Regions from separate parts of the Microbacterium sp. 22242 genome, predicted to be linked through region 2. Evidence: predicted binding sites of a transcription regulator. Region 2 holds the regulator's gene; the other holds the start of a gene.
The links. The regulator HrcA, encoded in region 2, represses chaperone genes, less so after heat shock. The targets are predictions, from matches to a motif close to TTNGCACTCGNNNNNNNCGAGTGCNAA.
Positions count from the first base shown of each region.

Region 1: a site for HrcA is predicted at 3,534-3,560, ahead of groL (chaperonin GroEL). Genes of this name have one in related genera too.

Region 1 covers NZ_JBQEOZ010000007.1:155,758-161,116, forward strand. Annotated here, with positions in the region: gene ACTJJZ_RS10095 (SOS response-associated peptidase family protein) at 1-414, opposite strand, end outside; gene ACTJJZ_RS10100 (DMT family transporter) at 483-1,493, shown strand; gene ACTJJZ_RS10105 (nitroreductase family protein) at 1,474-2,007, opposite strand; gene msrB (peptide-methionine (R)-S-oxide reductase MsrB) at 2,004-2,444, opposite strand; gene ACTJJZ_RS10115 (DUF3263 domain-containing protein) at 2,550-2,804, shown strand; gene ACTJJZ_RS10120 (LytR C-terminal domain-containing protein) at 2,876-3,478, shown strand; gene groL (chaperonin GroEL) at 3,597-5,216, shown strand.
Region 2 covers NZ_JBQEOZ010000004.1:51,608-56,966, forward strand. Annotated here, with positions in the region: gene ACTJJZ_RS05155 (histidine kinase) at 1-281, shown strand, start outside; gene ACTJJZ_RS05160 (response regulator) at 278-943, shown strand; gene ACTJJZ_RS05165 (DUF1990 family protein) at 992-1,642, shown strand; gene hemW (radical SAM family heme chaperone HemW) at 1,674-2,891, shown strand; gene hrcA (heat-inducible transcriptional repressor HrcA) at 3,039-4,076, shown strand; gene dnaJ (molecular chaperone DnaJ) at 4,127-5,233, shown strand; gene ACTJJZ_RS05185 (16S rRNA (uracil(1498)-N(3))-methyltransferase) at 5,239-5,359, shown strand, end outside.

The DNA of each region.
Region 1 (5,359 bases), on a different contig from region 2:
GGTGCGCCCGCGCTGGGTCACCGCGGCCATGCCGAAGAGAGCGCCGTCCAGTCCGAACTCGTGCCAGACCCCGGCCGGCTTCTGCAGTTCGAACCAGCGCGTGGCCGGCACGATCGCCCGCCCGCGCAGTCCGCCCGGCCGATCCTGCAGCCGTTCCGAACGGGTGTTGATCGAGGGGAAGCGCGACGGCCGCCCGTCGATGAGGAATCCCCACCAGCCGAGCTCGAGCGCCGGCGCATCATCCCCGGGCACCACGATCGGGTTCAGGTTGCGCAGGTTCCGGCCGGTCGGGCGCAGCGTCTCGTCGGCGTTGCGCCGCGCCCACGCCCTGATGCCCTCCATCAGCTCGTCGTCGGCCTCCTCGATGAGCTGCTGATCGCTGAAACGAGGATCCAGTCCGTAGCTCGCGCACATGCGTGGAGCGTACCTCCGTGCGCCGACATCGCGACAGGCGTCGCGGGCCGGCGGGTAGGCTCGGAGCGATGACGGGTCAGGGGCGGACAGTGCGCGGGGCGACCGCCCTCGCACTCGGCGGGGCCGTCGCGATCGGCGCGATGACGGCGATCCAGGCCCGGGTGAACGGCCAGCTCGGCGTGCGAATCGGCAACGGCATCCTCGCCGGCTTCGTCTCGTTCGCGGTCGGCCTGGTGCTGCTGTGCGTCCCCGTGCTCCTGACCCGCTCCGGACGTGCCGGGCTCGGGCGGTTGTGGACCGGGATCCGCACCCGCAGAGCGCCCTGGTGGATGCTGGTCGGCGGGGCGTGCGGCGCGCTCACGGTCTCCACCCAGGGCCTGGTGGCTGGTGTGCTGGGCGTGGCGCTGTTCACGGTCGGCGTCGTCGCCGGGCAGACGCTGCACGGCCTGCTGCTGGACCGGTTCGGCTTCGGACCGGCCGGCGTCGTCGCGATCACGCCGGGGCGGTTGCTGGGCGGCCTGTTCGCCCTCATCGCGGTCGGCGTCTCGCTCGGCGGCGACGTGCTCGCCCGGGCGCCGCTGTGGATGCTCCTGCTGCCCTTCCTGACCGGCGCCGGGATCGCCTTCCAGTCGGCCGTGAACGGGCGGCTCGGCCAGCGCATCGCGTCGCCGCTCGCCGCGACGTTCATGAGCTTCGTCGGCGGTGTGGTGGTGCTCGCCCTCGCGGCCGGCGCGAGCATGCTGTTCCGGGGCGGCCCCGCACCGTTCCCGCTGAGCCTCCCCGGGGACGGCTGGCTGTATCTCGGCGGCCTGCTCGGCGCCGCCTACATCCTGCTCGGTGTCGTGATCGTGGCGCGCACCGGCGTGCTGCTGATGGGCCTGGGCGCCGTGCTCGGCCAGCTGGTGGTCTCGGTGCTCATCGACCTGGTCTGGCCGCCCGCGGCGGGTCCTGCCGCCTGGCAGGTCGCCCTCATGGTCGCCGCGGCGGTGGCGTCGGTCCTCGTCGCGCTGCCGTGGCGGAGACGCGGGCGCGGCGCCGGTTCGAGCGGCGCGGAGCGGATCAGCGCGGCAGAGCGGTGAGCAGCCGGTCGGCGTCGACGGAGCGACGGGTGCCGGGGGAGCGGCTCGGCTTGCCGCCGACGTAGAGCCAGCCCAGCAGCGCCTCGTCCGGTCCCAGGCCGTGCAGCTCCGCGACCTCGGCGGATCGGGTGTAGTCGCCTGTCCGCCAGATCACACCCCAGCCGGCCTCGTCCAGCAGCAGGCTGAGGACGTGCGCGACGCCCGCGGCGGTGGCCTCCTGCTCCCAGTGCGGCACCTTCTCGCTGGGCCGGTGGCTCACCACCACGGCGATCAGCAGCGACGCGCGCAGCGGCTTCGTGGAGGGCTCCGGATCGTGCCGCACGGTCGAGATCGCCCGGCCCAGCCGCACCCGGTCCTCGCCGCGCAGTTCGATGAGCCGCCACGGCTGCAGCGACGAGTGATCGGCCACGCGTCCCGCGGCGGCGATGAGGGGCAGCAGCTCCTCGCGGCTCGGCGCCTCCGGGGTGACCTTCGACCAGGACTGACGGGCGCGCACGGCCTCGAGTGCGCTCATACGCCGCTGTCGTCCGACTGCGCCGCGTCCGACTGCGCCGCGTCCGGCTGGAACGAGAGCGCGATCGAGTTCATGCAGTAGCGGTCGCCGGTCGGGGTGCCGAAGCCGTCGGGGAACACGTGGCCGAGATGCGAGCCGCAGTTCGCACAGCGCACCTCGGTGCGGACCATGCCCAGGCTGGTGTCCTCGATCAGCTCGACGGCCTCGGGGCGCACCGACTCGTAGAAGCTCGGCCACCCGCAGCCGGAGTCGAACTTGGTGCCGCTGCGGAACAGCTCGGCCCCGCACGCGCCGCAGGTGTACAGCCCTGCGCGGTGCTCGTCGAGCAGTTCGCCGGTCCAGGGGCGCTCGGTGGCGGCTTCGCGCAGCACGGCGTACTGCTGCGGGGCGAGCTCGGCGCGCCACTCGGCATCGGTCTTGGTCACATGGTGCGACATGGATCCTCCCGGGGGTCGTGTCCATTCTCCCGCGATCCTGGGCCGTCGGCGTCGCGGCCCGCGCGCCGTCCAGGGACCGGACGATCGCGGACGTACCCTGAAGGCGTGACCGACCTCCTCAGCGACCGCGATCGCGTGATCCTCGACTTCGAGGCGCGGCGTCCCGGGCACTCCAGCGCGAAGGAGGAGGCGATCCGCGCCGAACTGCAGCTGACGCCGGCGCGCTACTACCAGTTGCTCGATCGCGTGATCGACACCGAGCCGGCCCTGGCCGCGGATCCGCTGCTGGTGCGCCGCCTGCGCCGGATCAGGGACGAGGCGGCGCTTCGCCGCTCCGGCCGCACCGCCTCCGCGGGCTGACCGGCGCGCCGCCACGGTGCAGGGTCCGTGCCTCTCGGGATCCGCAGGCCCGCTCCGGATAACATCGGGGGATGCCTGAACCCGCGCGCGACCGATTCGACGTGATCCCTCATTCGCAGGGACGCGTCGGCGCCCACCGTGCCGAGAACCCCGGGATGCACGGATGGTTCGTGCTGCTGTGGGCGGCCGTCGCGACCGTCGTGCTCATCGCGGCGGGGATCTTCCTCGCGATGCTCGCGATGGGCCGGATCGGGTTCGACGCGACGCCCGCGCCGACGGCCTCACCGACCGCCACCGCCGCCAAGCCCGCGCTGGACACGTCGTTCGCCGTGTTCGTGCTGAACGGCACCACGGCGACGGGACTCGCCACGGCCACCCGCGACACCGTCGTCAACGCCGGCTTCTCCGCGGGCTCCGTCGCCGCCGCCGACGCCGACAAGCAGGATCTCGCGGTCTCCGTGGTGTACTACCAGACCCCGGCGGACAAGGCCGGAGCCGAGGCCCTCGCGTCGCTGCTCGGGGTCTCCCGGATCGCGCAGAGCGACGTCTATTCCAACGACGTCGTCGCCGATCAGAAGCAGCTCACCGTCGTGCTGGGCGCCGACCTCGCGAAGAATGCGCCGAGCGTCCAGCCGACACCCTCCGACACGGCCACGGACGGCTCGGGCGGCTGACGCCCCGCGCCGTCCCGGCGGCTTGCACTCTCAGGGGGCGAGTGCCAGACTGGGTTTAGCACTCGACTGATCTGAGTGCTAAACCCAATGTCTACGTCCAGGAGGGACGACAGTACTCATGGCAAAGATCATCGCTTTCGATGAGGAGGCCCGCCGCGGCCTCGAGCGCGGCCTGAACATCCTGGCCGACGCGGTCAAGGTGACCCTCGGCCCGCGTGGCCGCAACGTCGTGCTCGAGAAGAAGTGGGGCGCCCCCACCATCACGAACGACGGTGTGTCCATCGCCAAGGAGATCGAGCTCGACGACCCGTACGAGAAGATCGGCGCGGAGCTCGTCAAGGAGGTCGCGAAGAAGACCGACGACGTCGCCGGAGACGGCACCACCACCGCCACGGTGCTCGCCCAGGCGCTCGTCCGCGAGGGCCTGCGCAACGTCGCGGCCGGCGCCGACCCGATCAGCCTCAAGCGCGGCATCGAGAAGGCCGTCGACGCGATCACCGCCGAGCTGCTCTCCTCCGCCAAGGAGATCGAGTCCAAGGAGGAGATCGCCGCCACCGCATCGATCTCGGCCGCCGACCCCGCGATCGGCGAGCTCATCGCCGAGGCCATCGACAAGGTGGGCAAGGAAGGCGTCGTCACGGTCGAGGAGTCGCAGACCTTCGGCACCGAGCTCGAGCTCACCGAGGGCATGCGCTTCGACAAGGGCTACCTGAACCCGTACTTCGTCACGGACCCGGAGCGCCAGGAGGCCGTCTTCGAGGACCCGTACATCCTCATCGCGAACCAGAAGATCTCGAACATCAAGGATCTGCTGCCCATCGTCGACAAGGTGATCCAGGACGGCAAGGAGCTCGTCATCATCGCCGAGGACGTCGAGGGCGAAGCCCTCGCGACGCTGGTGCTGAACAAGATCCGCGGCATCTTCAAGTCCGTCGCCGTGAAGGCTCCGGGCTTCGGCGACCGCCGCAAGGCGCAGCTGCAGGACATCGCGATCCTCACCGGCGGCACCGTGGTCACCGAGGAGGTCGGTCTCAAGCTCGAGAACGCGACCCTCGACCTGCTGGGCCGTGCACGCAAGGTCATCGTCACCAAGGACGAGACCACGATCATCGAGGGCGCCGGCGACGCCGAGCAGCTCGCCGGTCGCGTGACCCAGATCCGTCGCGAGATCGAGAACACCGACAGCGACTACGACCGCGAGAAGCTGCAGGAGCGCCTCGCCAAGCTCGCCGGCGGCGTGGCCGTCATCAAGGCGGGCGCGGCCACCGAGGTCGAGCTCAAGGAGCGCAAGCACCGCATCGAGGACGCCGTCCGCAACGCGAAGGCGGCCGTCGAGGAGGGCATCGTCGCCGGTGGTGGCGTCGCCCTGATCCAGTCCGGCACGAAGGCCCTCGCGGCCCTCGAGCTCACGGGTGACGAGGCGACCGGCGCGAACATCGTGCGCGTCGCGATCGAGGCGCCGCTCAAGCAGATCGCACTGAACGCCGGCCTCGAGCCGGGTGTCGTCGCGAACAAGGTCTCCGAGCTGCCCGTCGGACACGGCCTCAACGCCGCGACCGGCGAGTACGGCGACATGTTCGCGCAGGGCATCATCGACCCGGCCAAGGTGACCCGCTCGGCGCTGCAGAACGCCGCGTCGATCGCCGGCCTGTTCCTCACCACCGAGGCGGTCGTCGCCGACAAGCCGGAGAAGGCCTCGGCCCCGGCCGGCGACCCGTCCGGCGGCATGGACTTCTGAGTTCAGAGCCCCTATCGAGAAGGCCCCCGGGATCCGTCCCGGGGGCCTTCTCCGCATCCGCGGCGGGAGCACCCACGCCCGGATCCCTCCACGTCCGGATCCCTCCGAGGCTTGGGGGCCTCCAGGGCTTGGGGACCTCCGGG
Region 2 (5,359 bases):
CGTACCGGATCGTGCAGGAAGCGCTCACCAACGTGCTCAAGCACGCGGGAGCCGCCGAGACCGACGTCACGATCGGGCCGCTCGGCGACGGGACGCTCGTCGTCGAGATCGTCAACGCTGCGCCGGCGCGCCCCCGCAGCCTGCTCGCCGGACCGCGGCGCGGCTTGACGGGGATGACCGAGCGGGTGGCGGCGCTCGGCGGCGAGGTCGCCTTCGTGCCGCACGACGATGGCGGGTTCGCCGTGCACGCGCGCCTTCCTACGAGGGAGCGGGCGAGATGATCTCCGTGGCCGTCGTCGACGATCAGCCGCTGATCCGTGCAGGGCTGCGGATGATCGTCGACTCCCAGCAGGATCTGGAATGGGCCGGCGACGCAGAAGACGGCGAGGCGGCGATCTCGCTCGCGCGCGCGCATCGCCCGGACGTCATGCTGACCGACATCCGCATGCCGGGACTCGACGGCATCGCGGCGATCGACGGGATCCGCCGCGCGAGTGCGCACACCCGGATCGTCATGCTCACGACCTTCGACCTGGACGAGTACGTCTACGCCGCGCTGCAGGCCGGTGCGAGCGCGTTCCTGCTGAAGGACGCCGGTCCGGAGCAGATCCTCCACGCGATCCGGGGCGTCGTCGACGGCGACGTGCTGCTCGCCCCCGCGCTGACGCGCCGCCTCGTCGAGCAGTACGTCGCGCGGCCGAGGGCGCACGACGGCGACGGGCGTCTCGAGCACCTCACCGGCCGGGAGCGCGATGTCCTCGTCAGTCTCGCGCACGGCCTCAGCAACGCGGAGATCGGCGCGCGGCTGCACGTCTCCGAGGGAACCGTGAAGACGCATGTGAGCAGGATCCTGTTCAAACTCGGCCTGCGTGATCGCGTCCAGGCGGTGATCGCCGCCTACGAGCTGGGGCTGGTCGTGCCCGGCGATCTGCCGCGCCGGTGACCGGGCCCGTTGGGGCATCCTTCAGGCAGGTCGCATAGGCTTGCCTTCATGCGTCGCGGGACATTCCGAGAAGGAACGGTGGACTATGCCGCCGTGGGAGCCACTCACGCACCCGACCTGATGCAGTATCCGCCGGAGCGGAGCATCCCCGCCGAGGAGTCCTGGCGGCTCGGCAGCGGCGAGGAGCGGTTCCGCACCGCCGGCGATGCCCTGCTGTCCTGGACCGCCCAGCGCGCGGCCGGGCTGAAGCTGAGCGACGTGCGTCCCTCGGCCGGTCCGGGATACGCCGGCGTCAGCTTCGACGCCGAGGGGTCGCCGATCGCGCCGAGCAAGGCCGAGGTGGAGCAGCGCTACGACGAGGACGGCACGCCCTGGGCGGGCCCCGGCATGACGTTGAAGGTGCACGGCCGCGTCGCCGGGTTCCGCGCCGACGCCGAGCTCCGGGTGATCTCGGTCACCGAGCAGGCCCGCCGGATCGGGGTGGTGCTGGGTACCGTGGCCGGATCCGTCGTGAGCGGCGAGGAGTCGTTCGACATCGACTGGAACGACGCCGACGAGGTGTGGTTCACGGTGCGGGCGTTCGACCGGCCGAACAGCTTCGTGTACCGCAGCTTCCCGTTCCTGGTGAAGCGCCGTCGCCGGGAGCTGTTCGCCCGTTACCTGCGCGCGATCTCGCCGCTGTACGCGACGCCCGTCTGATGGCCCTCGCTGTGGTCGGGGTGACGGCCTGATGGCCGGGCCCCTGCCGCTGGGGGATCCTGCCCCGGCGGACGGACGGCTGCCCGCCGACCTGCGCATCGACCCCGCGACGGCGTTCTCGGCCTATCTGCACGTGCCGTTCTGCCGGGTGCGCTGCGGATACTGCGACTTCAACACCTACACGGCCTCGGAGCTGCGGGGCGCGCGGCAGGACACGTATGCCGACACGCTGATCGGAGAGATCGGCCTCGCCCGCGACGTGCTCTCCGACGCCGGGACGCTGCGGCCGATGGAGACGGTCTTCTTCGGCGGCGGGACGCCCACGCTGCTGCCGCCGGGCGATCTGGCGCGCATGCTCGGCGCCGCGATCGACGCGTTCGGGATCGCGGACGACGCCGAGGTCACGGTCGAGGCCAACCCCGACACGGTGACGCCGGCGGTCGCGGCCGAGCTCGCCGCCGCGGGCGTGACCCGGCTGTCGATCGGCATGCAGTCGGCCGTCCCTCATGTGCTCGCGGCGCTCGACCGCACGCACCGCCCGGAGAACGTGCGGACCGCGGTGGCTGCCGCCAGGGGCGCGGGGCTCGCCGTGAGCGTCGACCTCATCTACGGCGCGCCGGGGGAGTCGCTCGAGGACTGGCGGGAGTCGCTGCACGCGGCGACCGCGCTGGATCCCGACCATCTCTCCGCCTACGCGCTGATCATCGAGGACGGCACCAAGCTGGCCCGGCAGATCCGCCGCGGCGAGGTGCACGCCCCCGACGACGATCTGCAGGCCGACATGTACGAGCTCGCCGACGCCGCGCTGCGCGACGCCGGGTACGACTGGTACGAGGTGAGCAACTGGGCGCGCACTCCGGCCCAGCGCTCCCGGCACAACCTGGCCTACTGGCGGGGCACCGACTGGTGGGGCTTCGGACCCGGCGCGCACAGCCACGTGGCCGGCCTGCGCTGGTGGAACGTGAAGCATCCCGCCGCGTATGCCCAGCGCCTCGCGGCGGGGGAGTCGCCGGCCGCCGGCACCGAGCGGCCCGGCCCCGAGGCCAGTGCGCTGGAGCGGATCCTGCTGCGCTCCAGGACGGCGGAGGGCCTGCCGCTGAGCGACGTCGCACCCGCCGGCAGGACCCGCGTGGCGGGTCTGATCGCGGACGGGCTCGTGGATCCCGCCGCGGCGCTGCGCGGAGCACTCGTGCTGACGCTGCGCGGACGCCTGCTCGCGGACGCCGTCGTCCGCACGCTGACGGACTGACGGGCGCGGGAGCCTGTTCCGGCCGTCGAGCAGGCGAAGCGAGACGCGACGTCGTCCGCCGCGTCTCGCGCAACGACCCCTGATGCGGATCCCGGCGCGGTAGGATTGGCACTCAGAGCGCACGAGTGCCAACGGTGAGGAGGAGCGATGGTCTCAGAACGCGGACTCCAGGTGCTCCGCGCCATCGTCGAGGACTACGTCGAGACGAACGAGCCGGTGGGCAGCAAGTCGATCGTGGACCGGCACGCCTTCGGCGTCTCGGCCGCCACGATCCGCAACGACATGGCGCAGCTCGAGGACGAGGAGCTCATCGCCGCCCCGCACACCTCCTCGGGACGCGTGCCCACGGACAAGGGCTACCGGGTGTTCGTGGACCATCTCGCCCAGGTCCGGCCGCTGACCGCGGCCCAGCGCAGCGCGATCACCGCCTTCCTCGCCGATCCCGCGGACCTCGACGACCTGATGGTGCGGACCGTGCGCGTGCTCACCCGGCTCACCGGCCAGGTGGCGCTCGCCCAGTACCCGTCCTTCGCCCGCGCCCACGTCACGCACGTCGAGCTCGTGGCGCTCGCGCCGAACCGGCTCCTGGTCGTCCTGGTCACGGACGCCGGCGGCGTGTCGCAGCGGATCGTGCCGCTCCCGGTCGAGCTCGACGACGGCGAGGTCGCGGCGCTGCGCGCGGGGCTCACCGCGCTCATCACGGGCCGTTCCGTGCGCCGCGGCGCCGAGCGCATCGACGCGGCGGCCGCTGACGGACACACCGAATCCAGGATCGGCGCCGCGCAGGCGGCCCTGCTGCGGGCGGTGACCGAGGAGCTCGCCGAGTTCCGCCAGGAGCGGCTGGTGATGGCGGGGGCGGCGACCCTGGCCCGCCGCGAGCACGACTTCCGCGGCAGCATCCATCCGCTCCTCGAGGCGATCGAGGAGCAGGTGACGCTGCTGCGGCTGATGAGTGAGATGCGCGTCGACGAGCACGGGCTCGCCGCGAGCATCGGCACGGAGAACGCCGCGTTCGGCCTCGGCGAGGCGTCGATCGTGGCGAGCGACTACATGACCCACGGGGGGACCGCGCGCGTGGGCGTGATGGGTCCGACCCGGATGGACTACCCGAGCAATCTCGCGGCGGCGCGGGCCGTGGCCCGCTACCTGTCGCGTCTGCTCGAAGAGGACGAGACCGGCCGCTGAGCGGCCGCACGAGCACACGCGTCGCCGCAGGGCGGCCCGGAAAGGCGATGGTGACGGATCACTACGAGGTTCTCGGCGTCTCGCGCGATGCGAGCGAGGACGAGATCAAGAAGGCGTACCGGCGACTCGCGCGTCAGCTGCACCCGGACGTGAACCCGAGCGAGGAGGCCGCGGAGCGGTTCAAGCTCGTGACGCACGCGTACGACGTGCTCAGCGATGCGGATTCGCGCCGCCGCTACGACATGGGCGGCGATGCGAACGGCTACGGCGGCTTCGGAGGGTTCGGCGGCTTCGGCGACATCTTCGAGACGTTCTTCGGCGGCGGGGGAGCCCGCGCCGCCCGCCCGCGGTCCCGTCGCGAGCGCGGTCAGGACGCCCTCGTCCGGGTCACCCTCGAGCTCGGCGACGTGGTCTTCGGGGTGCACCGCGACATCGAGGTGGACACGGCGGTGCTCTGCGAGACCTGCCAGGGATCCTGCTGCCAGGCGGGCACCTCGCCGGTCACCTGCGACATCTGCGGCGGATCCGGGCACGTGCAGCAGCAGGTGCGGAGCCTGCTCGGCAACGTCATCACGACCGCGCCATGCGGATCGTGCGAGGGCTTCGGCACGACGATCCCGTTCCCGTGCCAGACCTGCAACGGCCAGGGGCGCGTGCGCTCGCGCCGGACGGTCGGCCTGGACATCCCCGCGGGCGTCGAGACCGGGCTGCGGCTGCAGCTGCCCGGATCGGGCGAGGTCGGTCGTGCCGGCGGCCCGAACGGCGACCTGTACGTCGAGGTCACGGTCGCACCGCATCCTCGCTTCAGCCGCGACGGCGACGACCTGCTCGCCACGCTCGAGGTGGCCATGAGCGACGCGATCCTCGGCACCACGACGAGCATCGACTCCCTCGACGGGCCGGTCGAGCTGGAGATCCGCCAGGGCCTGCAGTCCGGCGACGTGCTGACCATCAAGGGCCGGGGCATCACGCCCCTGCGCGGAACGCAGCGCGGCGACCTGCGCGTCGGCGTGCAGGTGCTCACGCCGACCAAGCTCGACCACAGGGAGCGCCAGCTGATCGAGGACTTCGCCAAGCGCACCAAGGCGCCGGCGCCGAGGCTGGCCGAGTTCCACCAGGGGCTGTTCTCGAAGCTGCGCGACCGCTTCCGGGGCTGACCGCGATGGCGCTGCACTTCGTCACGTCCGACGCGACCGCCGCCGAGCCCGGTTCGTCGGTGATGCTGACCGGGGCCGAGGCCAAGCACGCCGCGGTCGTCCGGCGCGTGCGGGCCGGCGAGCCCG